Sagittula sp. P11: one gene and its partner. The protein of the gene in region 1 binds, or shares a complex with, the protein of each later gene. Links are inferred from orthologs where the notes say so. Each region holds a gene or a part of one and is shown on either strand. Other genes may lie near its edges.

The links.
Region 2: the proteins of CDO87_RS09040 (region 1) and dapF are in contact, whole or in part, in a solved structure (PDB 5YGU), measured with the Escherichia coli proteins. The link is inferred for Sagittula sp. P11 from one-to-one orthologs.

Annotation. Positions count from the first base shown.
Region 1 is NZ_CP021913.1:1,845,540-1,848,638, forward strand. What follows is about bases 321-3,099. They hold CDO87_RS09040 (RNA pyrophosphohydrolase), read right to left. Parts: upstream 2,064-3,099; coding sequence 1,578-2,063; downstream 321-1,577. Other genes in these bases: CDO87_RS09030 (lytic murein transglycosylase), read left to right, coding at 321-1,055; CDO87_RS09035 (hypothetical protein), read right to left, coding at 1,093-1,578; CDO87_RS09045 (S41 family peptidase), read right to left, coding at 2,133-3,099. Outside these bases: more of CDO87_RS09030, read left to right, coding at 1-320. UniProt on the Escherichia coli protein: Master regulator of 5'-end-dependent mRNA decay.
Region 2 is NZ_CP021913.1:1,525,727-1,528,848, reverse strand. The notes cover bases 321-3,122. They hold dapF (diaminopimelate epimerase), read right to left. Parts: upstream 2,241-3,122; coding sequence 1,401-2,240; downstream 321-1,400. Other genes in these bases: mtaB (tRNA (N(6)-L-threonylcarbamoyladenosine(37)-C(2))-methylthiotransferase MtaB), read right to left, coding at 321-1,404. Outside these bases: CDO87_RS07430 (FMN-binding negative transcriptional regulator), read right to left, coding at 1-26; more of mtaB, read right to left, coding at 139-320. UniProt on the Escherichia coli protein: Involved in the succinylase branch of the L-lysine biosynthesis and in the biosynthesis of the pentapeptide incorporated in the peptidoglycan moiety. Catalyzes the stereoinversion of LL-2,6-diaminopimelate (L,L-DAP) to meso-diaminopimelate (meso-DAP).

The DNA of each region.
Region 1 (3,099 bases):
TCAGCGCACGGACATTCGACGCGGCGTTCCGTGGTGTGACCTTCGACCCGAAGGTAGTGGAGCGCGACTCCTCTCAGGCGGAGTTCGCCAAGGGCATCTGGGACTACCTCGACAGCGCCGCCTCCGACTCGCGTGTGAACAACGGTCGGTCCGCACTGGCCCAGCACCGTGCCCTGCTCGACCGGATCGAGGCGCACTACGGTGTCGACAAGGAGATCGTGCTGGCCGTCTGGGGCATGGAAACCGCCTACGGCAGCTATCGCGGCTCCAACCATATCATCCAGTCCATGGCGAGCCTTGCCTTCGACGGGCGGCGGCGGTCGTTCTTCGAGACCCAGCTTGTCGCCGCCCTGCAGATCCTCGAACAGGGCGACACCACGCCCGACCGGATGACCGGGTCATGGGCCGGGGCGATGGGGCACACGCAGTTCATGCCCACGTCCTTCCAGTCGCTCGCAGTGGATTTCACCGGCGACGGGCGCCGGGACATCTGGGGCGACGATCCGTCCGACGCGCTGGCCTCCACCGCCAACTACCTGAAAAAGAACGGCTGGATCGCCGGTCAGCCGTGGGGCGCCGAAGTCGTGCTGCCGCGCGGGTTCGATTACGATCAGGTCAACGTGGAGCGCATGCCCTCCGCCTGGGCGCGGCTTGGGGTCATGGGCACCGATGGCAAGCCGGTCCCCGATTACGGCGCGGCGACGATCCTTCTGCCTGCAGGGCACAAGGGCGCGGCCTTCCTCGTCTTCAAGAACTTCCGCGTGATCAAGCGCTACAACGCCGCCGACGCCTACGCGATGGGGGTCGGCCACCTTGCCGACCGCATCATGGGCGGCGAGAAGTTTCAGGGCTCGTGGCCCCGCGACGACCGCCCGCTGACCAGTACCGAGCGCAAGGAGCTTCAGACCCGGCTGACGCAGGCCGGGTATGACACTCAGGGCGTGGACGGGCGCATCGGGCCGATGACGTTGCAGGCGATCCGCGGCTACCAGCGCCGCGCCGGACTTGTGCCGGACGGCTACGCCTCCATGGAACTTCTGAAGAAACTGCGCTGAGGGACGGGGCCGCGGCCCCCTCCGCCATCAGCAGGGATCAGGGCAGGCCCTGCTCCGCACACGGGCCGTTGCGGAAACACGTGGTGATGCGGTCGAGATCCTCGCGCGACGGATTGGCAAACAGCCGCGTGCCGCAGGGATCGGCAAAGGCGACATGCCGGTTCGGTTCGCGCTTGAGGAAAACGAGGTACTCCTGACCGCTTTGCGGCTGCGCGCACCAAGGGCCGTAGCACTGGACGATCAGCGTGACATTGCCCTGGAACGGCTTGGTGAACCCGTCGCTGTCGAGGGTCTTGCCCACAAGCTGCGCGCGGATCGGCGTTTCCGGCGGCGCGGCGTTCGGGTCGGACTGCGGCGCCTCGGGCAGCTGGCTTTCGTCGAAATCCAGCCGTCCCACCGCTGCGCCCCAGCGGTCAGGGGAGGCGTCGACCTCCTTGTAGGTGCGCACCACGTCAGGCTTGAGGCAGGACAGCGCCTGCGCCTGAGTCGCACAGAGGGCAAGAGCTACGGCCAGCCAGCGCATCACAGACGGTCCCTGAAGGCAGCGATGACCCTTTCGTAGACCGGCCGCTTGAACGGCACGATCTGGGCCACGACCTCCTCAGCGGGCAGCCAGCACCATTCGGAGAACTCCTGGTGGTCGTCTGCGTCCAGCCGGATCTGGTCGTCGGTACCGTGGAAGCGCAACAGGAACCACTTCTGCTCCTGCCCCTTGTAGCGGCCCTTCCAGATGCGCGGCACGATGTCGTGCGGCAGGTCGTAGGCGATCCAGCCCTCCGTCTCTGCCTCTACCGTCACGAGATCCGGCGTCACGCCCGTCTCTTCGGTCAACTCGCGAAGCGCGGCGGCGCGCGGGTCCTCGCCCTTGTCGATCCCGCCCTGCGGCATCTGCCAGGCGGGTTCCTCGCTGTCGAAGCGCTGACCGACAAAGGCATGGCCGTCCGCATTCACGAGCATCACGCCGACGTTGCGGCGGTAGGGCAGCCTGGCGATCTCTTCGGGCGTCATGGCGGGTGTCTTGGTTATTTGCATGGTCGTCGTGAAAAGGGCGGGATCCGATCCCGCCCTTGTCCCTTCTTATTGATCGGTGGGCGCCAGCTTCGACAGGCCCTTCAGGATGTCGATGGCATAGGCGAGCTGGTAGTCGTCCTCGCGCAGTTTCGCGGCGGCCTCCGCCTTGGCGCGGTCCTCCTCGATCTGCTGGATCTCTTCCTCCGTCAGGGAGTCGTTGTCGAGACGGCCACGCAGGTCGGCCTCGGAGCGGGAGAAGACATTGGTTGCCTCTTCGTCCTCCTCCGTGGCGTCGGGTTCGCGGCGCGGCTGTTCGACCACGATGTCCGGCGACACGCCCAGTGCCTGGATCGAGCGGCCGGACGGTGTGTAGTAGCGCGCCGTGGTCAGGCGCATCGCACCGTCGCCCCGAAGCGGCATGACCGTCTGGACGGAACCCTTGCCGAAGGACTTCGTGCCCACGACGATGGCGCGGTGGTGGTCCTGCAGGGCGCCGGCGACGATCTCGGACGCGGAGGCGGAACCGCCGTTGATCAGCACCACCAGCGGCTTGCCTTCGGCAAGGTCGCCCGGGGTGGCGTTGTAACGGTCGCCATCGGCCGGATCGCGGCCACGGGTCGACACGATCTCGCCCTTCTCCAGGAAGGCGTCAGAGACGCGGATCGCCTGTGTCAGCAGGCCGCCCGGGTTGTTGCGCAGGTCGAGGACGACGCCGTTGACGTTGTCCATGCCGCCCAGCGTCTCCACCTGTTCGGCAAGGCCCTCGGCGAGGTTCGGGTAGGTCTGGTCGTTGAAGGTGGTCACGCGCAGCACGACCGTGTCGCTTTCGGTGCGGGCGCGGACGGCGGTCAGCTTGATGGTGTCGCGGATGATCGAAACGTCGAAGGGCTCTTCCTCGCCTTCGCGGACCACGGTGATCACGATCTCGGAGCCGACCGGTCCGCGCATCAGGTCCACCGCCTGGTCGAGCGTCAGGCCCAGCACGCTTTCGCCGTCGACGTGGGTGATGAAGTCACCGGCCTCGATGCCCGCT
Region 2 (3,122 bases), 320 kb from region 1 along the record:
TGACGGAAGGCGGGATTGGTGTGCATGGGGTCTTGGGATCCGGTCTGGGGCCGCGGCGTTCGTCGCATGTGGCTTGCGCCGGGTAAAGCGTGGATCGTGCCGGGCGTCGGGCCAGAGGCGCGGCGTGGTGCCGAGGGCTCAGAGCGGCGTGGCGGTCAGCCGGGTGCCTTCGCTGCCGGTGATGCGCGCGGCGACAATCTGGCCGGTGGGTTGCGGCGTGGCGAAGGTGACCTCGGTGAATTGTTCCGTGCGGCCCATGTCGGGCGCTTCCATCAACACCTGCGCCGTGCGCCCCTCCTGCGCTGCGAGATGGCGGATCACGGCGGCGTCGCCAGCGGCGCGCAGGCGGGCGGCGCGGTCCTTGATCGTGGTGCCGTCCACCCGGTTGGGGATCTTGGCGGCCGGTGTGCCGGGCCGTGCCGAGTAGGGGAAGACGTGCAGCCACGTCAGGCCGCAGTCCTCCACCAGCCGCAGCGAGGCGTCGAAGTGTTCGTCCGTCTCGGTCGGGAAGCCCGCGATGATGTCGGCCCCGAAGGTCATGTCGGGGCGCAGGGCGCGCGCCTCCTCGCAGAAGCGGATGGCGTCGTCGCGCAGGTGGCGCCGCTTCATCCGCTTCAGGATCAGGTCGTGGCCGTGCTGCAGGGACAGATGCAGGTGTGGCATCAGGCGCGGCTCGGTCGCGATGGCCTGCATCAGCGCGTCGTCCGCCTCGATCGAGTCGATGGAGGAGATCCGCAGGCGCGGAATGTCGGTCAGCTTCATCAGCCGCAGCACAAGGTCGCCGAGCCGTGGCTGCCCGGGCAGGTCCGCGCCCCAGGACGTCAGGTCGACGCCGGTCAGCACGACCTCGTTGTAGCCCTCGTCGCGCAGCCGCTTCACCTGGTCGACCACCACCCCTGCCGGAACGGAGCGCGAGTTGCCGCGGCCGTAGGGGATGATGCAGAAGGTGCAGCGGTGGTCGCAGCCGTTCTGCACCTGCACGTAGGCGCGCGAGCGGGTGCCGAAGCCGTCGATCAGGTGGCCGGCGGTTTCCTCGACCGACATGATGTCGTTGACCAGCACGCGGGGCGTGTCGCCGATGAAATCGGGGGTCAGGCGGCGCCACGTCTCGGGCGCCATCTTCTCGGTGTTGCCGATGACGTGGGTGACCTCGTCCATCGCGGCAAAGCTGTCGGGGTCGATCTGCGCGGCGCAGCCGGTGACGATCAGCGGCGCGTCGGGGTTGTCGCGGCGCAGGCGGCGGATCTCCTTGCGGGCCTTGGCCACGGCCTCGGAGGTGACGGCGCAGGTGTTGACGATCACCGCGTCGGTCAGCCCGGCGTCGGCGGCGAGGCGCTTCATCGCTTCCGTCTCGTAGGCGTTGAGGCGGCAGCCCAGCGTGGTGAATCGGGGCGCGTCGGTCATTGGCCCAGCCATTCGGCGGTCAGCGTGCCGGTGAAGACATGCGAGGTGGGGCCGGTCATCCAGACGCCGTCCTCGCGCCAGTCGACCTGCAGCGTGCCGCCGTCGAGGTCGATGCGCACGGCGCACCCGGTCAGCCCCCGACGGGCGGCAGCGACGGCGGTGGCGCAGGACGAGGAACCGGAGGCCAGCGTCAGCCCCGCGCCGCGCTCCCAGACCCGCATCCGCAGGTGGTCGGGGCCGACAAGGCTCGCCACCTGCACGTTGGTGCGTTGCGGAAAAAGGGGGTGATGCTCGATGGCCGGGCCGAAGGTCGTGAGGTCCACGGCTTCTGCATCCGCCACGAAGAAGGTGCAGTGCGGGTTGCCCATGGAGGTCGCCACCGGATCGCCGTCGATGGGCAGGTGCAGGGTGTCCACCTCCTCCGCCAGCGGAATGCGCTGCCAGTCGAGGACCGGCGCGCCCATGTTCACGGAGGTCAGCCCGTTTCCGGCATCCACCGCATGCAGCGCGCCGTGGTCGGTGGTCAGGACAAGGCGGTCCTTGCCGGTCTCGGTCATCAGGTGCCGGGCGATGCAGCGGGTTGCGTTGCCGCAGGCCGCCGAGGTCGAGCCGTCCGAGTTCAGGAAAACGAGGTGCGCGTCCGCGTTGCGGCCCGGCTCGATCAGGGCGAGCTGGTCGAAACCCACGCCCATGTGCCGGTCCGCCAGCCGCATGGCCAGTTCGGGTGTCACCTGAACGGCGCGCGCACGGGCGTCGATGACAACGAAATCGTTGCCGAGCCCGTGCATCTTCATGAAGGGCAAGCCTGTGTCGCGCGCGTTGTCCATGGCGCGCATATACGCCCGAAGACCGACGCGCGCCAGAGGGGGTGGCAAGGCCGGCGGTCACTCCGTCGCGACGAGGAAACGCCGTTCGGTGGTATCGGCGGAAGCTTGGTGGTTCCTGGCCGTTGGTGGGCCGGGCCGCGGTCGGGCAGAGGCGGGTGGCCAGCGGGTTGGGTAGGCCTGCGAGGCCCGGGTGCCTTTGGCGATTGTGGCTGGGTCTGTGTCCGCTATTCATCGGTCTGGTCGACGCGGGAGAGAGCGGCCGGTGGAGCACTCCGACGAAGACGAGCGGCAGCACGACCGGACGGTCATGTCGCCAGCGGCTGATTCCCTGTGACAGCGGCGCCATAGACGTTCCCGACATGTGCTTTTTCGTTTATACACAAGCCATTCGACGATACTGCCCATAGTCAGAGAAAAAGCCGGATATCGGGGTTGACGGGATTCGCAGTTGTGACTAGACAGCGCTCCACACAGTGGGCCGTTAGCTCAGTTGGTAGAGCAACTGACTTTTAATCAGTGGGTCGCAGGTTCGAATCCTGCACGGCTCACCACTGACTTCCCGGAATGACGGCACATGATCGTCGATGCGAACGGGTTCAGTTACCTTCCTTACATGACCGACCGTGGTTCTGGTGCCTTTAGGGCTGCGGCAAGGAGTGCCGTGTGGCGTCCGGCGGGCTTCGGAGCAGACGGATCTTGCGGGGCGGCGGTGCGTTGAGCGCCAACGTATGCGAATCGTGTACTTTTGGTGCCGATTGCATAAGGGGAGTTTTCGTCTGGGTCGCCTCCCGGCCAGTGAAAGATCGGGACGTGCCGCATCCTGCGCAACCTTAGAAAGCTGCGACAGCAGTTTGTGGGACCGGGGCAGGAAAGGCAGACGCCGCGCAAAGC